DNA from 2 places in the Streptomyces sp. NBC_01288 genome. Region 1 is predicted to be linked to the other one. Evidence: riboswitches for the same ligand, from Rfam matches in the RefSeq annotation. Region 1 holds a riboswitch; the other holds the start of a gene.
The links. A riboswitch is a leader RNA that binds a small molecule or an ion and turns the genes downstream of it on or off. The one in region 1 is predicted to bind cyclic di-AMP.

Region 1 (5,516 bases):
CCCCGACCGCCTGGCGGGTTACCGAGACGTCCTCACGGAGGCAGGCCTGCCCCACGACCCGAACCTCGTCGTGGAGGGCGACTACCGCCGCACAGGCGGCGAGGAAGCAGCCCGCAGACTCCTCACCCAGGCCCCCGACATAGACGCGGTCTTCGTAGCCTCCGACCTGATGGCCCTGGGAGTCGTCAACACCCTCCAGCAGTCCGGCCGTTCGGTCCCGGATGACATCGCTGTCGGAGGATTCGACGACTCGGCGGCGGCCACCTCGATCACCCCGGCCCTCACGACCATGCGTCAGCCCTACGACCGCATCAGCGCCGAAATGGTGCGGATGCTCCTCGCCCAGATCGCCGGCGAGGACACGGCGGGCGTGATTCTGCCTACGGAACTGGTGGTACGGGAGTCGGCATAACGGTCGTAATTGTCAAACCAACCGGAACACGAGTACACGCATGTGAAGGCAGCAGCCGTCCGGTTCGTGTCGAGTCGGTGGGGCGTTCCATCCGTATTCTCTGATCATGGCCGCACCCCTCGCATATGCACTGATCGCCACCGACCTGGACGGAACGCTGCTGCGTGGCGACGACACGCTCTCCGACCGGTCCCGCGCCGTACTGCGGCGGGTGGCGGAGGCCGGTGCCCGGCACCTCGTCGTCACCGGCCGGCCCGCCCCGAGGGTGCGGCCCCTCCTCGACGACCTCGGCTCCAGAGGGCTCGCGGTGTGCGGACAGGGCGCGCAGTTGTACGACGCCGGCGCGGACCGTCTGCTCTGGTCGGTCACCCTGGACCGGGAGTTGGCGGAGACCGCGCTCGGCAAGATCGAGGCGGAGGTGGGCCAGGTGTACGCGGCGGTCGACCAGGACGGCGTGGACGGCCTGACGCTGATCGAGCCCGGCTACTTGATGCCGCACCCCACGCTCCCGGCGGTACGGGTAGGCAGGCGCGACGACTTGTGGTGCGAACCCATCAGCAAGGTGCTGCTCCGTCACCCCGCCCTGGAGGACGACGAGTTGGCGTCCACGGCCCGCTCGGTGGTTGGTTCCCTGGCCTCGGTCACCATGTCGGGCCCCGGCACCGTCGAACTCCAGCCACTCGGCATCACCAAGGCAACGGGACTGGCCCTGGCCGCCCGCCACTTGGGCCTGACCCCGTCCGACACCATCGCCTTCGGCGACATGCCGAACGACATCCCGATGTTCGACTGGGCAGCCCACGGCGTGGCCATGGCCAACGCCCACCCCGAACTCAAGGCAGTGGCGGACGAGGTGACGTCCTCGAACGAGGACGACGGCATCGCGCTGGTCCTGGAGAGACTGCTCGGCTGAGCCCTGAATGGCCCCGCAGGGGCACATTCAGGGGCGCGGGGAACTGCGCGACCAGCCACGACGGCGCCGCAGCCGAACGACGACGTCCCCCTGCTGAACCGGCGGAGCTAGTACGCGCCGTACACGTTGTCGATAGACCCGTACACCGCCGCCGCGTAGTTACAAGCAGCGGTGATGTTCGCGACCGGGTCATACGGATCAAACGAAGTCCCGGCCACGTGATACGCGTTGAACGTCGGGTCGATCACCTGAAGCAACCCCTTCGACGGCGTACCGGCCACCGCGTTGGAGTCCCAGTTGTTGATCGCGTACTGGTTACCGGACGACTCACGGATCACGTTCCGGTAGATCCCGTTGTACGTACCCGGAATCCCCTTCTGCGCCATGATCGCGAGCGACTCCCGGATCCACCCGTCAAGGGTGTTGGGGTACCCGGCGAGCGTGGTCGAGGCGGTGGTCGACGTGGTGGCCGCGGACGCGGTGGTCGCACCGACGACAGGCAGCGCGAGGATCGCGACACCGGTACCGGCGACGACGACACGGCGGACGAAGCGGGCACGGCGGGACTGAGCGGTTGCAGGCATGACGAGGTTCCTCTCCGTCGCCTGCGAGGTGAGCTGTCGGGTTCGGGCTGGGAGGTGCCCGGCCAAGCCCTTGCGGACGTGACTTAACCCCAAGCCGTTCCGGTCATGACGACCGGCCCGGCGACTTACCTGGTTCCCCCGCTCCTGCCGTGCGAGAAGTTCGTGACTGGGATGCCGGGCGGCGGCAGGATTCGGCGTTCCGCTCGACAGGCCGGGAAACTATGCGAGAGCACATGTCCGGAACAAGTGGCGGAATCACACCTAACCCCTATTGACCTTGGTCTGAGGCGTATGGGGCGCTTGATCCTTTGCGCGAGCCAAGGGTCAACTGTCAAATGCCGTAAGGGAAAACGCGGGCAGACCAGGACACAGGTCACGCACAGAAACGCGTGACCCAACTCACGGGAGGATTAAGAACGGCAAATCGGGCATTCGCCCTCAACTGGCAGTTCTCGGAATCCTTTTCTCCCAAGTGCGGTGGAAGATCACTTCTTCACCCTCGGTGCAGATAACCTCATTTGATGCAAGAAAGTCCGTTTCGTCACAAGTAATCTCCGACCGGGTGCGCACGCTCGTGTCCCATCCCAGCTCCGGTCGATGCAGCCGGATCGACCACTCCGAGAGGGTGCGCGCCGACAGCGGGTCCGACTCGTCGATCGTGTACGTCTCCAACGCGTCCTCGGTGAACTCCAACCCATCCGGATACACGCGCGTGCCGCCGTACCGGGGATCCACTTCGAGCCGCCACTCACCCTTCGCGACATCCCGTACGACCAGCCGCTCGGGGCGTGGTTCGTCAAGGGTCGCCGGGTAGTTGACCCCGAGCGGCTCGGCCTCCTCCGGCTCCTCGAAGCGAATGTCGCCCGCCGACTCCTGCTCCCGCACCGGGAGTTCGAGCGCGCTCCCCTCCGGGTCCAGCGTGAACCCAACCGAGGACTCCGGCTGCGGCCAGATCCACGGCCAGTACGCCGACGACACCGCGAGCCGGATGCGGTGCCCGGGCGGGAACGCGTGCCCGATGCCGTTCAGCTCGAAGGTCACGTCCTCGGTGGTGCCCGGCGTCCACGGCACCGCCCGGTCCCGCCCGTGCCGCGCCGACAGGTTCAACACGCCCCGGGTGACGAGGGTCGAGGCACCGTCGGGGGCGACGTCGCACAGCCGGGCGATCACCTGCCCGCGCGGCACCTCGCAGGTCAGCCGCAGCCGTATCCTCGGCCGCCCCAGCACCCACGTCTCGGCCGGCACCTCGAACTCGAAGCACGCGGAGCGCGCGTCCTCGTCCCGCTGGTCCGGCGGCAGATCGGCGTCGTTCCCGAAGGGGAAGAAACGGCCCGCGTCCACACCGGTGTGCATGGGGGAGCGGACGATCACGGGCGCGCCCCGGAGGCCGTACGTCGTCGTCTTCACGTGCGGCGAGGGCCACGCGGGCTCGCCGACCCAACGGCCCGGGAGGGTGTCGTAGACCGTGGCCGGCGGGTGCGAGTCGCTGACGTAGGCCCGTAGGAGCGGGTCGGACGTGACGCCGGTGTCCTTGTCCTTGAGCCAGTGGTCCCACCAGCGGAGGGTCTCCTGGAGGAAGCCGATCGCGGGGCCGGGCGGCAGGCCGCGGTCCGGGTACTGGTGCGACCACGGGCCGATCAGGCCGCGTACGCGGTCCGGCGGGAGGTGTTCGACGAGCCGTAGGACCGTGTCGCGGTACGGGTCGTGCCAGCCGCCCACCGCGAGGACGGCCGCGTCGATCGCGCCGTAGTCCTCGCAGACGCTGCCGTGCTTCCAGTAGTCGTCGCGGATCTGGTGGGCGAGCCAGGTGTGGATGAACGGGTCGATCTGTTCCAGGCGCTTGAGCCACATGTCGCGCCAGACCAGGCCCGCGTACTCGGGGTCCGGCGGGCGGGCGACGAAGGCGAGCATGGTGGCCGCCCAGGCGTGCAGGTCGACGGCGAGGGCGGAACCTCCCATGTAGTGCACGTCGTTGTCGTAGCGGTCGTCCGTCGAGCAGACCGTGACGATCGCCTTGAGCGGCTCGGGCGCGAGGGCCGCGATCTGGAGGGAGTTGAAGCCGCCCCAGGAGATGCCGAACATGCCGACCCTGCCGGTGCACCAGGGTTGCGCGGCAAGCCAGTTGACGACCTCCACGCCGTCGGCGAGTTCCTGCGCGTCGTACTCGTCGCCGGGGGCACCCTCACTGTTGCCGTGCCCGCGCACGTCGACCCGGACGGAGGCGTAGCCGTGGCCCGCGTACCAGGGGTGGCGCTGGGCGTCCCGGGGGGCGGTCCAGTCGGTCAGGCGGTACGGGAGGTATTCGAGGAGCGCGGGGACGGGTTCGTCCGTCACCGGGCGCCACACGCGCGCGTAGAGGCGTGTTCCGTCCGCGAGGGGGATGCGGATGTCCTCGTGGGCCGTCTTGTGGGGGAAGGACGTACGGATGCGCATGAGGGGACCCCTGGGTTCAGTGGACCGGGTGCATGGTCCGGCGCAGCCACGGCGCGGCGGCCATCACCGCGAGGCCCGCGGCCACCGCGATCGCGCCGTTGACGCCGAAGTAGGCCGGCTTGGAGACGTCGTCGTAGAGCTTCACCGTCTGGGCCTGGATGCCGTTCGCGAGGGCGAGGGACAGGAACCAGAGGGACATGGTCTGGCTGGAGAAGGCGGCCGGGGCGAGCTTCGTGGTGGCCGACATGCCGGAGGTCTCCAGGAGGATGTCGCCCAGGCCCAGCAGGAAGTACGAGCCGACGATCCACCAGGCCGACATCCGGTAGGCGTCGCCGCTGTGCCCGCTGGTCGGCAGGACCATCAGCAGGAAGGAGAGGCCGCCGAGTACGACGCCGATCGCGATCTTGTTGGAGGCGTGCGGCTGGCGGCGGCCCATGCGGACCCAGAGCGCGGCGACCACGGGCGCGAGCCCGACCTCGAAGGCGCCGAGCGCGCTCGCGTACCAGCTCGCGGGGAAGTCGAAGCCCAGGATGGTCGTCTCGGCGTTCGACGCGGCCAGCAGCATCATCGTCGAATAGGCCTGGAAGAGGATGAAGTTGAAGACCGTGGAGGCCAGGAACAGCACGATGTACGGGCGCAGTCGGCCGCGTTCTTCGGGGCTCACGCGCGGACTCTTGAACATCACCGCGAAGTACACGACCGGCGCGATCACGGAGATCACCGTGAGGAGGTCGACGAAGCGGCCCATCGTGAGCCAGCCGGCGGTGGCCAGCCCGGTCGCGAGCACGGCGGCCACCAGGATGCCCACGACGATCAGCTTCACCGCGCGGCGCAGCGCGTCCGGCGCGAGCGCGAACTCGGCGGTGTTCCTGCGACCGGCCAGGTGACGGCGCCCGGCGACGTACTGGATGAGCCCGAACGTCATGCCGACCGCGGCCGCCGAGAAGCCCCAGTGCCAGCCCTCGTGGTCGCCGAGCCAGCCGGTGATCAGCGGGCCCGCGAAGGCGCCGATGTTGATCGCCATGTAGTAGAGCGCGAAACCGGCGTCACGGCGTTCGTCGTCGGTGCGGTAGAGCTTGCCGACCATGGTGGCCACGTTGGGCTTGAGCAGGCCGGTGCCGGCGCTGATCAGGCCGAGGCCCACCCAGGTCATCGTGGGCGTGGGCACCGCCAT
Region 2 (5,516 bases), 4.0 Mb from region 1:
CGGCCACCGCGGGCCACAGATTCGCGCCGGTCTCCGCCAGCCCGCCCTGCGCCTGCGGCTGGTTCGGGCCTACGGCCGCGTAGCTCTCCCCGCCGGAGGACGAGGCGGGCGGTGTCGTCACGGCGCTGCCGACCTCGCCGCCGGAGCCGTTGTCCGAACTCCCCTGCGTCTCGCTCGACTTGGACCCTTCGGTCTTCGTGTCTGCCTTGGGGACCGAGACAGCCGTCGTCAGATCACCGGGGTCGGTGGTCTGGGTGTCGGTGGGCTCGGGGGCGTTGGTCTCGGTGTCCGGGGCGCTAGTCGCGGGGTCCGCGGTGGGCTCGTCACCGTTGCCGCCGTTGTCACCGTTCCCGGCATTGCCGCCGTTACCGCCATTGCCCTCGTTGCCGCCGTTCCCGGCGGGCTCGTCGGACGCGGTGGCCGTGGGCGCCGCCGTAGCGGTGTCGGTGGCCGACGGGGACTCCTGCGGCTCGCCGGAACCCCCACCGTTCCCGGAGCCGCCACCCGAACCGGAGCCGTCACCGGAGCCGGAGCCGTCGCCCGAGCCTCCGGGGTCGTCGTTCGTGCCGGCGCCGCACTTCTTGCCGTCGTTGATGCAGCTGACCATGTCCTTCATCAGGCCCTCGTCGAAGACGTTGATGAAGTCGCCGTGGTCGGTGACGGGCTTGTGCTGCTGCTCGGGGAAGGAGTCGACCGCGAACAGCGGGGTCGTCTTGCCGCCGTCCTGGAGGCTCGGCGCGTCCACGTCGTAGACGATCCGCTGCACCAGCTGCGGGATGGCCTCGAAGCCCGTCGGGCAGGAGCCGTCGGCGGCCTCGAAGGCCACGTGGGTGCGGTGGTTGGCGCTGTCGATGTTGCGACCGTCCCAGCAGCTCTGGAACTTGAAGGTGCGCACCACGTCACTGCCCGCGGGACACAGCGGGTACTTGTCCTTGAGCTGCCGGTCCTCGAAACCGGTGCAGCTCCAGGAGGCGTTGGCGTTGGCCGGGCCGTTCACGAAGGCCTTGGCGTCGCCGGTGATGATGCGCAGGAGGCGCGGCATCGCGACGACCTTGCTCTTCGGGTTCCCCACGAACGTCAGCGTGGCCGCCTTCGCGGTGACGATCTGACCGGAGTTGCCCTCGGTGCCGCCGCCGGGCTTGTCCGCGTCCCGCTCCTGCTTGCCGTTCTGGAGCCGCAACACGGGCCAGTAGTACGTGGACTTGTCGCCCGGGTTCTCACAACTCGTGTCGGCCTTCGCCAGGTCGTCGTCGCTCGCGAAGGCGTTGTTCGACTGGTTGCCGATGTAGTCGTGGAAGTGGTGGGCTCCGTTGGTGACTCCGGGCGCGACGATCACGTTGTCCGAGTTGAACAGGCCGTTCTCGTTCACGCCACATGCGGTGACGAACGTGCCGCGGGAGGCGTCGCCCTGGTCCTGCGGGGTGTTCACGTTGGGCTGCACGGAGGTGATGTCCGCGTAGTCCGAGGCGACGGGCCCGTTCGTGGACTGCTGGTTCCCCTGCTCGCCCTGGCCGTCACCCTGCTGCTGGTCCTGGCCGGTCGGGTCGGCGCTACCGCTCTGGTCACCCCCGCTGCCGTTCTCGTCGCCGTTCGTGGGGGCGATCAGCGTGCAGCCGGCGAGCGCGTCGAGACCCTCGGGGCGGTCCCCGACCCGGTCGATGGCGTCGTCGATCCGCCCGATCGTCGCGGCCCGCTTCTCCTTCAACGGATTCATGATCGCGTTGTCGGCGAAGGAGGCGTCCTGGCGTATGGACTCCGTCGAGTCCTTCAGTTTCTGGTAGGCCTCGGTTATCTGCTGGTCCAGAAGCGCGAGTTGGGCGTCGACCTCGGTCTTCGCCTCGTCGGGGACCGACGTCAACTGGGTGCCGATGTCCGGGCAGTCGATCGTCGCGCCACTCGATGCCGCGTCGGGAGACCCTTGCTGGGACGAGTCACCGCCCCAACCGCCTTCGGACGCCGACGCGTAGACGTTCGCCGCCACCAGTCCTCCGCCGCCCAGCATCAGGGCGACTGCTGCCATCGTCGCGCGTCGTGCGCCCGTTGGGCGTCTGCGCGTGTTGCGTGCCAAGGAAGTTGCTCCTACACGTATCGGTCGGCCCGGATCGTCCCGGCATGGAAATCCCCCGTTCCAATACGGAGCGGGACGCCAGTGTGTTCAACCGTCCCAAAAATTCATAGCGACCTCATATGGATCACCCGACTCGGCGGACCCATGAGCCCTCGATCGAACCCTCGACGCATCCAGCCGAAGTATCTGAGCGAGGTAAAGGTCACAAAAACGTATCGGACATATCGCGCTTCAACCTTCACACGAGGCACACACGTTGGCTAAGTTGACGCTCAGACCGTACGACCTACTCCGGCGATCAGCGCCGGGCCGCACGGTTTGCGCCGAGTCCGGTGTGTCGCTCGCGACAGCCGGAGCCGGGGACCCAACCGAACTTGGGGTGAATCGACCCGACCGCCCGCTTGGGCAAGGGTCGTAGGGCAATCCTTCCGTGATCGGCCGCCCGAACCCGACAGCTAACCCGGTAGGCGCGATACGGAAGGAGCACGTCTGCCATGCCGGCAGAACGAAGTACGCGCACCGGAGGCAGTGGCCCCACCGTGGACGACCGACCCAGCCGTGACGAAGTCCAGCGGCGGATCAACTCCCTTTACGACAGGGCCGAGACGGCCACCGGAAACTACAACGCCACACGCAAGATGTCCGGCGGTCCGCGCAAGCGTGTCGAACCCCGCCCCAGCGCGTCGCGTACTTCCGACCCCGCCCAAGACGCCGTCACTCGGCAGTTGTTCGACCGCGCTCGCGCCCAGATGGGCCCGACCGTACCGGCGAAACTGCCGCCCGGCAGGACTCCCGCCCGCTCGGCGGCACCCAGGCCCGAGCGGTCCGAACGACGCCCCGAGCCCGAAGGCGGCGGCCGCGCGCTTGAGGCGCAGCCCAGCCGCGCCGTGGCCGAACTGACCGCGGGGACCGGCGCACCGGAGCCCGTCACCCCTCAACTCGCCGCGCCCATCGCAGAGTTGACGGCCGGACCGATCGCCGCGCTGCCGCCTGCCGCGCCGCAGGCACCCCAGTCGCCTCAGATCGCCGCGCCGCAGGCACCCCGGTCGCCTCAGATGCCGTACATGCAGCAGATGGCTCAGATGCCGCAGCCGACGGTCCTCGACCTGCCGCCCGTGCCCTCCATCGAGGTGGCGCCCATGCCCTCCGTGGAGGCACAGCAGTTCGCCGTCGCGGCCGCCCCGGCACCGGCCTTCGACCCGCTCACGGCGGACCTGGAGCTGCTCCCTTACATCGCGGCTCCGCGCACCGAATCCGCCCCGGCTGGTGCTACCTGGCCGCCCGCGGAGACCAACTGGCCCACCCCGGAGGCGACTTGGTCGACCGGGTCGATGCCCATGGTCCCCGAACAGCAGATGTGGTCGACGGGCCAGATGCCCATCGCGCCCGAGCAACAGGCCTGGTCCACGGGGCAGATGCCCGTCCTGCCCCAGCAACAGGCTTGGTCGACGGGCCAGATGCCGATCGTGGCCGAGCAACAGACCTGGGCCACCGGTCAGATGCCGATCGTCCCCGAGCAACAGGCCTGGTCCACCGGCCAGATGCCTCCGGTGACCGAGCAGCGGACCTCGTACCCCACGCCGGAACCGGACTGGCGCCCGCCGCAGCAGGAGTGGCAGCCGGCACCGCCCGCCGCCGAGGTCTCCTTCGCCGCGGCCCCGGCCATCGCTCCCGAGTTCACCCTGCCCACGGCTCCGACGATGGCCCCGGAGATCATTCTTCCCCCGGCCCCGACCATCAGCCCGGCGCCCGCCGCGGCCGTACCCGCCGCGCCGCAGGACCCCACCACGCTCAGCAAGACCAGCACCGCGCTCGCCTTCGCCCGCGCCCAGATCGGCAGGCCCTGCCTGTGGGGCGCGGCGGGACCGGACGCGTACGACTGCTCCAGCCTCACCCAGGCCGCCTGGAAGGCCGCGGGCGTCCTCCTCCCTCGTACCGCCCAGGAACAGTCGGGTGCCGGCGCCCTCGTCCCGCTCACGGACATCCGCCCCGGCGACCTGATCTTCTTCTACGACAGCATCGATCACGTCGGCCTCTACACCGGCAACGGCCTGATGATCCACGCGCCGAGTCCGGGTACGCCGATACGCGAGGAGTCGATCTTCTACGCCGGTGCCGCCGCCATCCGGGGCGCCGTACGGCCCGCCTGATCCGATCGGGGCCGGGCATTTCCCGGCCCCTACCGCACACCTCACGACACTCCCGGCCAACCGTGTCGTAGACCCGTACGAGTGGTGCATCCTGGGACACGGTCGTAGCGTCGACAGAGACACGACGACCGCGCCCCGGCAGGCGGGCCCACCGCTGGTGCGGGGCGACGAGGACGAAGAGGCGGCCGGGAGCGGACATGTACAAACACACCATGGTCGGAATCGTCACGCTCTGTGCCGCAGCCCTGCTCGGGCCGGCCGTCGGCACCTCGTCGGCGGCGCCGACCACGGTCCCGGTGACCGCCCACCGACAGCTACAGGACCCCGTGCTCGTCGACTGCCTGTGGCATCCCCAGGTGCGCCCCACCGACTTCATGCTCGCGTGCGGCGACGGCAACAGCCGCCTCACGTCGCTGCGTTGGACGTCCTGGAACAGCGACTCCGCGACGGCCACGGGCGTCAACGTGGTGAACGACTGCAAGCCCTACTGCGCGGTGGGCAAGTTCCACTCGTTCGCGGTCACCGTCCGGCTGGACACTCCGCAGACCTGGAAGCGGCACCCGCAGGCGCGGCAGTACACGGAGATCACCCTGACGTACCCGGGCGCGAGGCCGGACAAGTTCCAGCACACCGTGACCTACCCCCTCTGGAACTGACTCAGAGCGCCAACTCCACCACCAACGGCCGGTGATCCGAGATCGCCGTCCTTGGCGCGTGCGCTGCCCCTACGGCGTCCGCGCCGAGCCCCGTCGCCAGGATGTGGTCGAGTTGCACGAGCGGGCGGTGCGACGGAAAGGTCGCCCGCCGCGCCGAACTCCGCCAGCCACGCGGCGCGGTCGCGTTCAGGGTGAGCCGGGGAAGGGCGCCGAAGAGGTTGAAGTCGCCCATCAGCACCCGGGGTTGGGGCAGATCGGCGATCCAGCGGCGCACGGTGCGCAGTTGCCCAATGTTCCACCCCGGCACGAACGAGAGATGGACGGCCACGACGGTGAACGGGCCGTGCGGTCCTTCCAGTACGGCGGCCAGGGCGGCCCGGGACTGATCCCGCGCCAGCACCGGAAACGCCTGCCCGGCCACCCGCAACGGCATCCCGAAGGGCGCCGCCGGGAGCCGTAGGGCCCGCCACTCGCGGACCGGGAGCCGGGAGAGCAACGCCAGTCCGTGCGAAGGGACTTCGGGCTGCCGCTGCCCCTCGGGGCCGTAGACGCGCATCCCGGGTTCGGTCGGGTCGGAGACCCAGCCCCGGCCGGGCACGGAACGGCAGTGCAGCGCCGTCGCGTATCTCCAGTCGCGTGCAC

Region 2: linked by a shared signal. The riboswitch ahead of OG194_RS01700 (C40 family peptidase) and the one ahead of OG194_RS19150 (transglycosylase SLT domain-containing protein) in region 1 are both predicted to bind cyclic di-AMP.

Annotation. Positions count from the first base shown of each region.
Region 1 covers NZ_CP108427.1:4,337,082-4,342,597, reverse strand. Annotated here, with positions in the region: gene OG194_RS19160 (LacI family DNA-binding transcriptional regulator) at 1-412, shown strand, start outside; gene OG194_RS19155 (HAD family hydrolase) at 519-1,325, shown strand; gene OG194_RS19150 (transglycosylase SLT domain-containing protein) at 1,433-1,909, opposite strand; cyclic di-AMP (ydaO/yuaA leader) riboswitch at 1,913-2,084, opposite strand; gene OG194_RS19145 (CocE/NonD family hydrolase) at 2,348-4,342, opposite strand; gene OG194_RS19140 (peptide MFS transporter) at 4,359-5,516, opposite strand, start outside.
Region 2 covers NZ_CP108427.1:357,440-362,955, forward strand. Annotated here, with positions in the region: gene OG194_RS01695 (DUF1996 domain-containing protein) at 1-2,020, opposite strand, end outside; cyclic di-AMP (ydaO/yuaA leader) riboswitch at 2,380-2,554, shown strand; gene OG194_RS01700 (C40 family peptidase) at 2,563-4,218, shown strand; gene OG194_RS01705 (hypothetical protein) at 4,416-4,874, shown strand; gene OG194_RS01710 (endonuclease/exonuclease/phosphatase family protein) at 4,876-5,516, opposite strand, start outside.